Regions from separate parts of the Pseudoalteromonas ardens genome, predicted to be linked through region 3. Evidence: predicted binding sites of a transcription regulator. Region 3 holds the regulator's gene; each other region holds the start of a gene.
What was found. Region 3 encodes FliA, which starts transcription of late flagellar genes. Its sites were predicted from a motif close to CTAAAGNTNNNNNNNNNNNNGCCGATA; they were not measured.

Region 1: a site for FliA is predicted at 2,462-2,488, ahead of QNM19_RS15775 (DUF4402 domain-containing protein). Genes of this name have one in related genera too.
Region 2: a site for FliA is predicted at 2,212-2,238, ahead of QNM19_RS10030 (DUF3530 family protein). Genes of this name have one in related genera too.

The regions. Positions count from the first base shown of each region.
Region 1 covers NZ_JASJUV010000005.1:52,082-56,476, reverse strand. The annotation lists gene QNM19_RS15790 (carboxypeptidase regulatory-like domain-containing protein) at 1-317, opposite strand, end outside; gene QNM19_RS15785 (fimbrial biogenesis chaperone) at 332-1,144, opposite strand; gene QNM19_RS15780 (DUF4402 domain-containing protein) at 1,207-1,662, opposite strand; gene QNM19_RS15775 (DUF4402 domain-containing protein) at 1,698-2,270, opposite strand; gene QNM19_RS15770 (hypothetical protein) at 2,510-3,124, opposite strand; gene QNM19_RS15765 (thymidylate synthase) at 3,194-4,027, opposite strand; gene lgt (prolipoprotein diacylglyceryl transferase) at 4,180-4,395, opposite strand, start outside.
Region 2 covers NZ_JASJUV010000002.1:1,139,668-1,144,062, forward strand. The annotation lists gene nhaD (sodium:proton antiporter NhaD) at 1-911, opposite strand, end outside; gene QNM19_RS10025 (polyprenyl-phosphate transporter) at 1,194-2,147, opposite strand; gene QNM19_RS10030 (DUF3530 family protein) at 2,270-3,130, shown strand; gene djlA (co-chaperone DjlA) at 3,149-4,027, opposite strand; gene murU (N-acetylmuramate alpha-1-phosphate uridylyltransferase MurU) at 4,017-4,395, opposite strand, start outside.
Region 3 covers NZ_JASJUV010000006.1:235,771-240,165, reverse strand. The annotation lists gene flhF (flagellar biosynthesis protein FlhF) at 1-654, shown strand, start outside; gene QNM19_RS18315 (MinD/ParA family ATP-binding protein) at 647-1,507, shown strand; gene QNM19_RS18310 (RNA polymerase sigma factor FliA) at 1,510-2,244, shown strand; gene cheY (chemotaxis response regulator CheY) at 2,288-2,671, shown strand; gene QNM19_RS18300 (protein phosphatase CheZ) at 2,691-3,461, shown strand; gene QNM19_RS18295 (chemotaxis protein CheA) at 3,477-4,395, shown strand, end outside.

The sequences.
Region 1 (4,395 bases), on a different contig from region 3:
TCGCTGATGGCAAAGTCCAGCACCGCAAACAAGCTGCGCAATTCAACTTGCGCATCGCGCTTACTTTTAACCGCAAACACCTCACCCAGATACACCCCGTCAGCATAAACAGATAAGAACAGGTCTTCACCTTCCGGGATCCCTGACTGCGCAGGCTGATTATTCACCGTCAGACTGGCTTGTGACTGCGACAGTTTTGCCTGTATGCGTTGCAGCGTACTGAGAACCTCAGAGAAATCCTGTTGTGAGGTCCCATGTGCTGGCATTGTACTTGCGCAAATCACAGCGAATACCACGCATGGTACGATTCTAGCCATTAACGAGCCTGCATTCAGGGCACAGTAACGGAGAAAATACGCTCAGCAAATGACTGTCCTTTATATTCACCGCTGCCTGTATAAACCACTTTTAGCTGCCCGGAACGCGCTCCCTGAAACATCTCTGGTGCCAGCAGCTTCAGCTGCAACTGCGCCTGACTGAGTTCCGGATAAATGCTGAAGCTGTTAACCAGTGCCGCCTCCTCCCAGTTTACCCCGTTTTGAGCGCGCCAGAAAACGCGCACACCACCAAAAGGACTGGCATCCCCTTTGCGCGACAAAATCAGGTTAACCGTTTCTAGTTGCCCCGCCTGACCGCGATTCAGAGTGGCTGCATCAATGGACACCTGAGGTGAGGATGCAGACTGACGGTAGATCAGCGGGATACTGTAGCTCATGATCATATTGAGCCTGATCCCCACCCCAGCCTGATCCAGATCTTTTTTCTCAGGTAATGCCTGAAAGAACAGGTGCGAGCGGTACTCTCCCGCTGCCATGTTTCTTTGACGACGCAACGCCAGCTTCACGACCTGACGCTCACCAGGCGCAAGACGAACTTGTTTTGGTGTCATTCTGAGCAACCCACTCAGACGCATAGGGTTTTCCTGCTCAGACACATCTGTGTAGCCACCCTCTGGCAATGCCCGTTTTTCTTTAAAGCTCAGACGATAGGTTTTATATTCCTGACTACTGTTGATCAGAAACACCTTGGCACTGCGCTGACGCTCATCAAAGACAACCCGGGTGGGGGAAATCAGTAAGTTCGCGTACACGTGTGCTGTACATGACAGCAGTGCGAACAACACGATGTGGGTAATATACTTCATTGAATTTTGCCTATTTTACTGCTCATGGAGGCGAGTGCCGGTGTTACCGGCTAAAAGCTAAGTTAATAGCTTACTTCGACACTGACTGTCGTTGCATATTGACCATCTACATAAAGCGCTGCTGAAGCCTGACTTTGTAACGTACCGCCAATTAACAGACGGGCGCGGCCATCCCGGTCAGTGAATACCCTGGCAGAATGATGCAACTTAGTCACACTCAGCTTCCCCTCTGTGATGAGGTTACTATGCGCTAATTGGTCATTGAGCAAATCAGTCGATATATTCAGATAAACACCCGCAGGAAACGATTCCAGCAGGAGTTCAGCCGGGTGCCCTTTTTTGATCACATGAATGCTGCCCGACGAGCTTGTGCCACCGCCTGGTGACACCACAACACTGCTCGCAACACTGGGGTCCGCCACAATAATGGTGCCGAAATTCAGGTCCGCATTACGTACAATATTAGCCTGACAGCACCAGCTGAAGAACAAGCCCAAAAGCACAAACAGCACTTTCATGGGTGACCAGCGGGCACCTTGCCCGCCTCTGTACACTAGTAGCTTAGCTCTACGTTAAACGTACCTTCATATTCACCATCAAGGTAGTTGCCCTTATCCGCGCTCTCCGTGGTGAGTGTCGCGCCCACATTAAAGGCAATTTTACCTTCAGCATCTGCCTGAAGTGTCGTTGTTGCAGCGGCAGGGGTAGTGCCGGAGGTCACATAATATGTAAAAGCGCTCAGCTTGAAGCTCGGCGTGCCGGGTGGCAGGCTTTGTGGTAGCACATCCGTTTCTGTTGGGTCAGTAATGGTTAGCGATGCATAAGGTGCGACGCCATCAACCGTAAACTTAGCGGGACTGCCTGGCTCAAGAATCGCAATTTCGGCTTTAGCCACATCCGTAGAAGCAGCTCGTGGTGCCGTATTTGGGTTTGCAGAAATAATCAGGGTGGCGGTTTCTACACCACCAGTGTCACCACTGGCACGGATTGTACCAAAGCTCAGCGGCTCAGTATTTTCAAAAGTGAAGACATTTTTTACTGTAACTGACGCTTTGAACTCTGCAGGCTGTGCAGTAGTCAGTACCGGCATTGCAGCCAGAATTGAGAGTAGAGAGTACTTTTTCATTAACTTTTCCATCAGTAGGTCCTTTTTTATCAAATAGCCGTATCCGTAGTCGGCCAACAAACTCCATGTGCATCGCATCATCAATGCACACGTAAAACTACAACTTTATAGTTGTTTTCTATCATTATTCGAGTGCCCTTGGGTAGAAAGGTGCTCGACTTTGAATAAAAACACTAAATAGATGTCTAATATATCGTACCTAGATATAAAACCTTTAATTTTATTTCAAGTGTTTTTAGTCAGTTAACTAATTTACAGGGTTGACCACTGGCCTTAATTAAACGACAAAACAAGGTGCTTTCCTGCTCAGAACCAAACCCTGAAGCCTGTGTAAGGAAGAATTGGGACCCATTTTGCGCCGGCGTTTGTGAATAAATTGAAACAGAATTAAATATCTCAGGATAATAACTTTGTATGAGTGATAGAGATGCTTTGATCCGTTGATTCTGTGCCTGTGCACGCGTACCTAACAGATGACGACCAAATTGCACCACAAACAGACTTTGTCCTGGCGTAGTAAAGGCATTGGTGACCGCAGTCTGCTCTGCCCGGTGGGTAGTAACGGGTTTTTCTGACTGAGCCAGCTGCTCTTCAATTGGCTTAATCCCACTGGATTCAGACAACAAAGTCAGCAGCTGAGACAGGTCCTGCTCCATCTTAGCGACTCGTTCAATATTGGCTTTGTGCTGATTGTAGGTTTTGATTAATTCAGCCCGGGCAAGCGCCTCAGCCTCTTCATCCGGTGATGGATTTGAACTGCAAGCAGATAAGAGCACAGTGCCTGCAAGTAATATCACATGCGTTATCGCAGGTGTTCTGGTGCGTTGATGGCACATGCTGGAATGGATCAACATCGTTGTCGTGCTCCTTTTATAACAAGCGGCCTTCACTGGCCGCCAACAACATATTACGTCTTTTGTACATTAAATCGCAACAGGCGCTTTAATGTTGGGGTCGGCATCATACCCCTCTATTGCAAAATCTTCGAAACGATAATCATAAATAGACTCTGGCTTACGCAGAATATTGAGTGTCGGCAGGCCTTTCGGCTCTCTCTGTAACTGTTGCTCAATTTGCGCCATATGGTTTGAGTAGGCATGCAAATCACCAAAACTCACAATCACTTCTCCAGGTTCTAGGTCGCACTGCTGTGCCAGCATATGCACCAGCAGAGACAAACTGGCGATGTTATACGGCAGTCCCAGGAAGATATCTGAGCTGCGGATATACAGTTGGCCGGATAATTTGCCATCTGCTACATAGAACTGATAAAGCAAGTGGCAAGGTGGCAACGCCATACGACCAGCCTCTACGTTCTCCTGTGGACTCATGGACTCATCAGGCAGATACTCAACATTCCAGCCATGAAATAAAATACGACGGCTATTAGGATTGTTTTTCAATGTATCAACAACGTAGTCAATCTGATTAATCTCACCGCCTTCTTTAGTCGGCCACGCCGTCCACTGCTTACCATAAATCGGACCCAGATCTCCGTTTTCCAGCGCCCATTCATCCCAGATTTTAACGCCGTTTTCATTTAGCCAGGTTTTATTGGTATCCCCTTTTAAGAACCAGATCAACTCATTGGCAATACTTTTAAAGTGCAACTTTTTGGTGGTCAGCAGCGGAAAACCATCCTGGAGGTTATGACGGATCTGACGGCCAAATACGGAGCGCGTACCTGTACCAGTGCGGTCCCCTTTCTGGGTGCCGTTTTCTAATACGTCTCGCAACAACTCCAAATACACTTTCATGCTTTACTCCTCAAAATGATCTCTCTATTGACCCTACACAAGGGGTTTGTCTGGTACAAAAGTATACTACGTTCGCACGCCGGGGTAACTAATTCACGATGGGATTTATTGCAAGGCAGACTGGGACCCCAAGCGCGGGGTCCCAATGTAGTTTAGGCGCTCGCTGTCGAGGTACGCTTGTGGCTCCAAAGCATCAAGCCAAGGCCACCAATCATCATAGGTAAGGACAAAATTTGGCCCTGAGAAATCATGCCGGCATACAGACCGATATGCGCATCCGGCTCACGGAAGTACTCAACGATAAAGCGGAAAGTCCCGTAGCCAACCAGGAACAAACCGGCAATACTGCCAGCCGGGCGTGGCTGCTT
Region 2 (4,395 bases), on a different contig from region 3:
TCGCCGGCCTGCTCTGCCTCAGCGCGCTTTCTGTCCAATGAATTGGGTAAAGTGGTCCGTAAAAAATAGCCAAAAAACTGCAAATACCCTAGCCCCATCATCATACCCAGAACCGGTGGCAGGTGTAACAAACTATGGCAAGAGACCGCTGTGGCAATGGTCACTAAAAACAACACCATGATACGCCGCGCACCGCGCTTAAGCTCAATGTGCTCATCACTGGCCGCAGGCTTCTTATTCTTTACGAACAAGCTCATGATCAAAGCGGGCACCAGGTAATTGGCCAGTGCCGGGAAAAACAAAGAGAAAAACTCAGCAAAATGCACGATACCGGCCTGCCACACCATCAGCGTGGTAATATCACCGAATGGGCTGAATGCCCCACCCGCGTTCGCCGCAACAACAATATTAATACAGCTGATGTTAATAAATTCTTTGTCACCCTGACCTACTTTCATGGCGACCGCACACATTAACAAGGCCGTCGTCAGATTATCCGCTATCGGCGAGATGACGAACGCCAGAAAGCCGCTGAGCCAAAACAACGTTCTGAAGTTAAACCCACGACGTACCATCCATACCCGTAAGGCATCAAATAAGCGCCGCTCTTCCATGGCATTGATATAGGTCATCGCCACCAGCAAAAATAACATCAGCTCTGAAAACTCGAGTAAATTATGCCGAAAAGCATGCTCAGTCAGCTCAGGAATATCATGCATCACATAGTAGCCGCCGATCAGCATCCAGATCAGTCCGGCCGCCACCAGCACAGGTTTGGATTTACGCATGTGAAGCTTCTCTTCTAGCATGACCAGAATATAAGCCAGTACAAAGATAGCGATACAGATCCAGCCAAGGGCGGCCGAGGTGAGATCGATGGGTGTTGCAACGTGGTTGGCCGCAGCCGACATTGCTGCCGGGTGCCAGAGCATAAAGATTAAGGCGAGCAAAACGTAAAGCGAGTTTTTCATGTGTTATCAGGTCCGAAACAGGGTTAAAACGTGGTTAACTTGAGCGCGGCTACTTGATAGCACACTTTTCGCTCCATCTGCATTCGACACAAGTCTAAGCCCACCGCCTTACTTAGAGTTGCTCTCACCCGCCAGACAACAAAAAACGGGTGTGTAACCACTGTCACACACCCGTATGATAAGATGATGAAATTTTATCAGTTGACCACAGTTCAGTGCCAACTAAGGGTCTTTACGACTGATCCGCTCAATCATCAGGATCAGGGCTAAGCCCGCCACAGCCAATAAAGCGCAACTCAGAACATAAGGTTCCTGGCCAGATAGACGAGCAAATTCTCCCGGCAACACATTGGCCTGCGTTAACGGCTTCTCTATCCCCTTGGAGTTAGTGTAGGTGGTTAACACTTGCTTCCAGGGCCATAATAAGTTCAGTGAACCAAGCAAAAACCCACATAGCAAGGCAAAGGTGACCTGCTCGAAGCGACTAAGTAACCATGACAACAGACGTGAAAATGCCATCAGACCAACCACACATCCCCCCAAGAACAAAGCGATCAACATCACCTGCATCTCATTGACCGCACTGAGTACATGGCCATACATTCCCAGTAATAATAAGATAAAGCTACCGGAAATACCGGGTAAAATCATGGCACAAATTGCGATTGCACCAGCGGCAAAATAATACCAGGTCTGTGGCACCGCTTCGGCAGGCGCCAAAGAAGTGATCACATAGGCAATGACCGCACCTGCCAGACACGCACTGATGGTTGGCAGGCCCCAGCGAGAGACTTGCTTGCCAACATGAATAAACGAGGCGATGATCAGGCCAAAAAAGAACGACCAAACAAACAGCTGATGATGCTCAAGTAAATAAGTAATAAGTTTGGCCAAAGAAGCAGCACTGGTCAGCAACCCCGCAAATAACACCACCAAAAAAGTGCCGTCTATATGTTGCCACGCAGCCTTTAAACCATTGCTTCTGAGTGTTTTAATGGCGTCCAGATTGACACTTTTAATTGCCCCAAGCAGACGGGCATAAATACCAGTAATAAACGCAATGGTACCACCAGACACACCCGGTACTACGTCGGCGGCGCCCATACCTGCCCCTTTAAAAAACAACCAGATAAAGTCACGTTTGGTGTCAGTTTTATTGCTCAAAGCACTCTCCATCGATTTCTTCGGCACGAGTTTACCGAAATTTTGTGGCGCTGCACATAGTGGCAACCAGAATGTCCTCAAGCTTTGCGGTAAATTGCCGATACAAGGGCATTAGCAAGGTAAGGTGCGCAAACATGCTTAATTATTCCCGGTTTTTTCTGACAGTCAGTCTGATGATAAGCCTGGTCGTGATAACACCGACTCAGGCCGCTGAGCACCAGAGTCCACCGAGTAAGTCCTCACAATTTGACAGCGATCTACGCTACTGGCTGAGCAGCGAAAAGCTACTAACGATTAAAGATGAAGAGCAGGAAATCTCCGTTTTATTCTCAGAATATATGGCCGCACCAAAACGTGGCATCATTGTTTTGTTGCCCGGGCTGGAGCAAAGCCAACTCTACAATAATGGCTTAAGTTACTTACATCAGGCGCTAACGGATGATGGCTACGACACATATACCTTGCCGGTACCCGACCTCACAAGCAACGGTGACCTTGCAGCGGGTATCATTGACGCCCAGCCCAATGAAGTAACAAGTTCGGCGATCCCGGTGCTCAGTGAACTGGCACTGGACAATTATAAGGCCGCTTTGATTGCCCGATTTGAAGCCCTCTACAAAACGCTGGCGCTGCGTCAGCAGGAGCACATTGCCATAGTGGCATTTGGCAACAGTGCAGGTCTGTTTGCGGAGTATCTGGCCACTTTGCCCAGCGTTCGGGTTGATGCGCTGATCACTGTGAGTGCTCAGCTGGCCAATGCACAACGAAACAGCCATTTGCCAGCCAGTTTGTCGCTGGTCGCACCAGCCCTGCTGGATGTCTTTTACACATTCGACAGCCCCCTGGTTCTAGAAACCATAGACGATCGTCGCCGCTGGGCCAGACGCAACAGCAAGCTCGATTATCGCCAAAGAGAGCTTTTTGGAGAGCAGCATCAGCCTTTACAACATCAACGACTGCGTAAAGAATTAACCGGGTTTTTGCGCCGGCTTTAGTCTGAATTAGAGGCTGGCTTAACTGCTGCGTTTTTGTTTTAGCAGTTCATACGCGGACTGAATACTCTGGCTTTTTCGCTTGGCAATTTCCATCATGTGCTCGGGCAGACCCTGAGAAACCAACTTGTCAGGATGGTGCTGTGCCATCAGTTTGCGATACGCGCGTTTGATGTCTTTGTCCGATGCGCCATCACTGAGACCCAATACCGCAAGCGCTTCGCTCCGCGATACGGCTGATGACTGAGGTTCACGTGCCGAATCACGCTGTTGTCTTTGCTGACCCCCACTCTGACGTTGCTGAGATTGCTGTGATTGCCATTGAGCACGCTGCTGACGAAAACGAAACTCAGCCTGGTAGCGCCGCAGCAAGAAATTAAATTGAGTCTGAGAAATCCCCAGATACTTACTCACTTCGCGCAGCAGTGTCTGCTCCTGCTGTGATACATGGCCATCCGAAAACGCCATCTGAATTTGAATTTCCAGAAACAACTGCAATAAGTCATAACGCCTGGCAAAAGCTTCTCTGACTTCCCGTACCGCATCTTTCACCGAAAAATCCGCTTCTTTGCCCGCTCTGAAGGCATGTTGTGCTTCGCGTCGATCATCACCCGCCAATGCCATTTCATCCATAAAGGCCGTTGCCGCGCGGATATGTACCTCGCTGACTCTGCCATTTGATTTGGCGATATGGCCCATCACAGAAAAGCAGCTGGAGAAAAACAGCGCCTGGCGTTCACTGAGATCGTCACCATTTAAAAAGCCCTGGAATCCGCCCACTTTGTCAAAATCCTGTTTCAGGCTTTTATCAAACAAGTGACCCAGATAAAACCCGAGAATAGCGCCCAGCCACTTGCCAAACATAAATCCGAAACCCGCCCCCAGCAACTTACCCCACATATATGTGCTCCACTGCGTTGTTGATCTCAACTAACCGCTCAGGCGTGCCAATATCGTGCCATTGCCCCAAATAAAGCTCCGTTGAAATGCTCCCTTGTGCCAGACCCGCTCTGAGCATAGGACCCAGAGCAACAAATTGTTCCTTCACTTGGTTAAAGAAGTTTTTGTGATACAAACCAATACCTGCAAACGTATAAGCCTGAGTAGAGGCACTCTGATGTGCCAGTGGAAAATCTCCGTCCGGATTATGAGGTGGGTTTTCTACCAATACCAGATGGGCCTCACCAGGTAACAGGTGCAAACGCACCAAGTCGTGCACAGCATAATCCGTATAAATGTCGCCGTTGATCACAATAAAGGTGTCTGCA
Region 3 (4,395 bases):
GTATATGCCATGGTCGGACCAACAGGGGTTGGCAAAACCACGACAGTTGCAAAATTGGCAGCGCTGGGCGCACAGAAATATGGTGCCGATAATGTAGCACTGATCACAACGGATACCTATCGTATCGGTGCTTACGAGCAACTGGCAACCTATGGTCGGATCATCGGCTGTCCTGTTAAGCAAGTAAAAGATGCCAATGAACTTGCAGAGGTTCTTTATCATTTACGCAATAAGCGTCTAATATTAATAGACACGGCGGGGATGAGTCAGCGTGACTTGCGTCTGACGGAGCAGTTAAACACCCTGATGCGCAGTAGCCGTGTTGACATTCGCAGCTACCTGGTATTAAGTGCGACTGCTCAGATGCATGTACTGCAAGAAACCGTAAACCACTTCAAAAAAGTCAATTTAAGTGGTTGTATTTTTACAAAACTTGATGAAAGTCTAAGTTTAGGTGAGATAATTAGCATAGCGATTCAAAATCGTCTGCCAATAGGGTATCTTACCAATGGTCAGCGAGTGCCTGAGGACATTCGCGTGGCAAACGCTCAGAAGTTAGTCAAAAAGGCTGAGCAATTGTATTTAAAGAGAACAAAAGCACAACATTCGCGACGTGTACCAGTGGCGTCCCAGACAGTAGGAATGTATGATTAATACAGTTTTAGATCAAGCAAGTGGCCTGCGGAGAATGAACCAAAAAAATAACCACAGTGTAAAAGTAATCGCAGTGACTGGTGGTAAAGGTGGAGTAGGTAAAACCAATGTATCCCTCAACACTGCCATCGCATTAGGACAGCAGGGTAATCGGGTCTTGGTGCTTGATGCTGACTTAGGTCTGGCTAACTGTGATGTCATGCTAGGCTTGAGGGTCGAGAAGAATTTATCTCATGTATTATCTGGCGAATGCGAGCTAGACGAAATCTTAGTTGAGGGTCCGGCTGGGATCCGTATCGTGCCTGCAACGTCAGGTTCACAAAACATGGTCGAATTAACGCCTGCCGAGCACGCTGGCCTGATCCGTGCCTTCAGTGAGCTTAGCAGCGAATTTGATATTTTAATCGTCGATACGGCGGCTGGCATTTCAGACATGGTGCTGAGCTTCTCCCGAGCTGCCCAGGATGTACTGGTTGTAGTGTGTGACGAGCCGACTTCTATTACCGATGCGTATGCGCTTATCAAAGTATTAAGCCGTGAACATGGCGTCTACAAATTCAAAATTGTGGCCAATATGGTGCGGAGCTTAAGAGAAGGGCAGGAGTTATTTGCAAAGTTGTCCAAGGTTACAGACCGATTTTTAGATGTCGCTTTAGAGCTGGTTGCAACGATCCCATTTGACGAAAATATGCGTAAGTCTTCACGCCGTCAAAAAACCATCGTTGAGCTTTATCCTAATTCACCTGCTGCTGTGGCATTTAGAGGCCTGGCAAGCAAAGCTGTCAAGTGGCCCATTCCCCACCAACCTTCAGGTCATTTGGAATTCTTTATTGAGCAATTGGTAAACGGTTAAAGATGGCTTCACCGGTCAACCGCATGGCGGGATATAAAACGACAGACCACCTGCATAAGGTGGTGGAACGTCATACGCCTTTAGTGAAAAAGGTGGCCTGTCATTTGTTAGCCAGATTACCAGCCAGTGTTCAGCTCGATGATTTAGTCCAGTCAGGTATGATTGGACTGATAGAAGCCTGCAAAAATTTTGACGCGAGCAAAGGGGCGAGCTTTGAAACCTTTGCAGGAATTCGAATTCGTGGCGCAATGATTGACGAGATCCGCCGTGGTGACTGGGCGCCCCGCTCGGTACACAAAAACGGTCGCATGGTTGCAGAGGCCATTGCTGAGCTAGAAGCACAGCTTGGACGGGAACCAAAAGATACTGAAATCGCTGAAAAACTTGATATTACGCTAGATGAGTACCATCATATTTTACATGATGTCAATGCAAGTAAAGTGATCGGCATCGAAGACTTGGGGGTAGATGAAGACGTAATTTCTCCCGCAGGCAACGATTTTGCGCTAGACAAACCATTCAATAATGTTAAAAATGAGCGCTTTAACGAATCGTTAGTCAATGCGATCAAGACTTTACCTGAGCGCGATGCTTTGGTGTTGTCTTTGTATTATAACGATGAGATGAATTTAAAAGAGATTGGTGCGATCTTAGAGGTCAGCGAATCTCGAGTGAGTCAGATTCACGGTCAAGCAATGATCAAGCTTCGTGCAAAGATCAATGACTGGATCAATTAGAGTTAGTTTTACAATATAGGTTCAAACCTCACCGGAGGAAGTTTTGGATAAGAACATGAAAATTCTCGTGGTTGATGATTTTTCTACGATGAGAAGAATAATCAAAAACCTGCTAAGAGACTTAGGCTTTACCAATGTTCAAGAGGCTGATGATGGCAGTACGGCACTTCCAATGTTGCAAAATCAGGAATTCGACTTCGTCGTAACTGACTGGAATATGCCAGGCATGCAAGGTATCGATTTGCTTCGTGCAATTCGTGCTGATGATAAGCTTAAACACATCCCAGTACTCATGGTTACAGCGGAAGCGAAAAAAGAACAAATCGTTGCTGCTGCCCAGGCTGGAGTTAATGGTTATATCGTTAAACCGTTTACGGCAGGCACCCTGAAAACCAAACTAGAAAAAGTGTTCGAACGTTTAGGCTAGTATTGAAAAGGGTAGGCTTATGTCAACATCTTCTGTGCCACAGATAACTCTGGAACAGGCTAAACTGCTCGTTGAATACCTTGAACAAGGTGAGCAGGAAAAGGCTGATGAGATATTAATTGAGGCCACCAATAAAGAACAATCAGAGCTTTTTGCTGAAGTGGGCAAGCTAACTCGACAACTTCATGAGTCGTTGAAGAACTTTGAGTTAGATACCCGTTTATCTGATCTCACGACAGAAGCCATTCCAGATGCCAAGCAGCGCCTTAATTACGTCATGGAGATGACCGAAAGCGCTGCCAATAAAACCATGGATGCCGTAGAAGCAAGTCTTCCCTTAGCCCAAGAACTAGCCGATGAACTCTCTGAAATTAAGCCCACCTGGGACAGATTAATGAGCCGGGATATCCAGCTTGGAGAGTTCAAATCCTTGTGCCACGATCTTGACAGTTTTATGCAGTCGTCAAAAGGCCGTACAGATGAATTACAAAATCTGATGACCAATGTGTTGATGGCACAAGATTATCAAGATTTAACCGGACAGGTTATCCGGCGTGTCATTGAGTTGGTTCGTGAAGTTGAAGACAGCCTAATTCACTTGTTGACCGTATTCGGCAGCGCAGATGAAAGTCAACAAACTGCAGCCCAGCCACAGGCACAAACTACAGCCCCCGCCGTTACTGATGAGTTATCAGGTCCTGAGGGTCCAATTTTGGACGCTGAGTCTCGAGATGATGTCGTATCCGGGCAGGATGAAGTTGATGACCTGTTGTCTAGTTTGGGCTTCTAATAGGAGAGTATGCGAATGAGCTTTGAAGTCGATGAAGATATCTTACAAGACTTTCTTGTTGAAGCTGGGGAAATACTCGAACTGTTATCTGAGCAGCTTGTCGAACTAGAAAACAACCCGGAAGATAAAGAGCTGTTAAATGCGATTTTCCGTGGTTTCCATACCGTTAAAGGGGGCGCTGGCTTCCTGAGCATGACTGAGCTGGTAGATGCTTGTCACGGTGCGGAAAACGTGTTTGATGTCCTGCGTCAGGGGCAGCGTCAGGTAACACCAGAATTGATGGATGTGATTTTACAATCACTCGATACCATCAATGAGATGTTCTCGTGTATTCAAAACAGAGAGCAACCAGAGCCCGCTGATCCACACTTACTGGAAGTTTTACATCAGCTCAGTCAGCCAGAATCAGAAGACGAAGTGATTGCAGCCCCCGCTGCAGCAGATCCTGAGCCTGAACCGGTTGTAGCGACACCCAGTGCGGATGACGTGCTGTTTGACGCACCTGCGGCTCCCGTTGATGAATCTGCAAGTGATAGCGCGGACAGCATAGACGAGATTTCTGAAGAAGAATTCGAGAGCTTGCTCGATGAATTACATGGCTCAGGTAATGGACCTTCAGTTGCATCGCAAGAGCCTGCCGCACCAAGTGCGACACCAGCTCCATCAAGCAGCGATGATGGCGACATTACCGATGATGAATTTGACAGCTTGCTGGATGAGTTGCACGGAGTTGGGAAATTTGGTGCAACTGCAGAGCAAGCGCCAGCTGAGCAGCCGAAGGCGCCCGCCCAACCTGCTGCGTCAGAGCCGCCAAAAGCATCTGGCGGTGATGACGATGAAATCAATGATGACGAATTTGAAGCTTTACTGGATGAGTTGCACGGAAAAGGGCAAGCACCAAAATCAACGGAAGCAGAAGTAGCAGCGCCGAAAG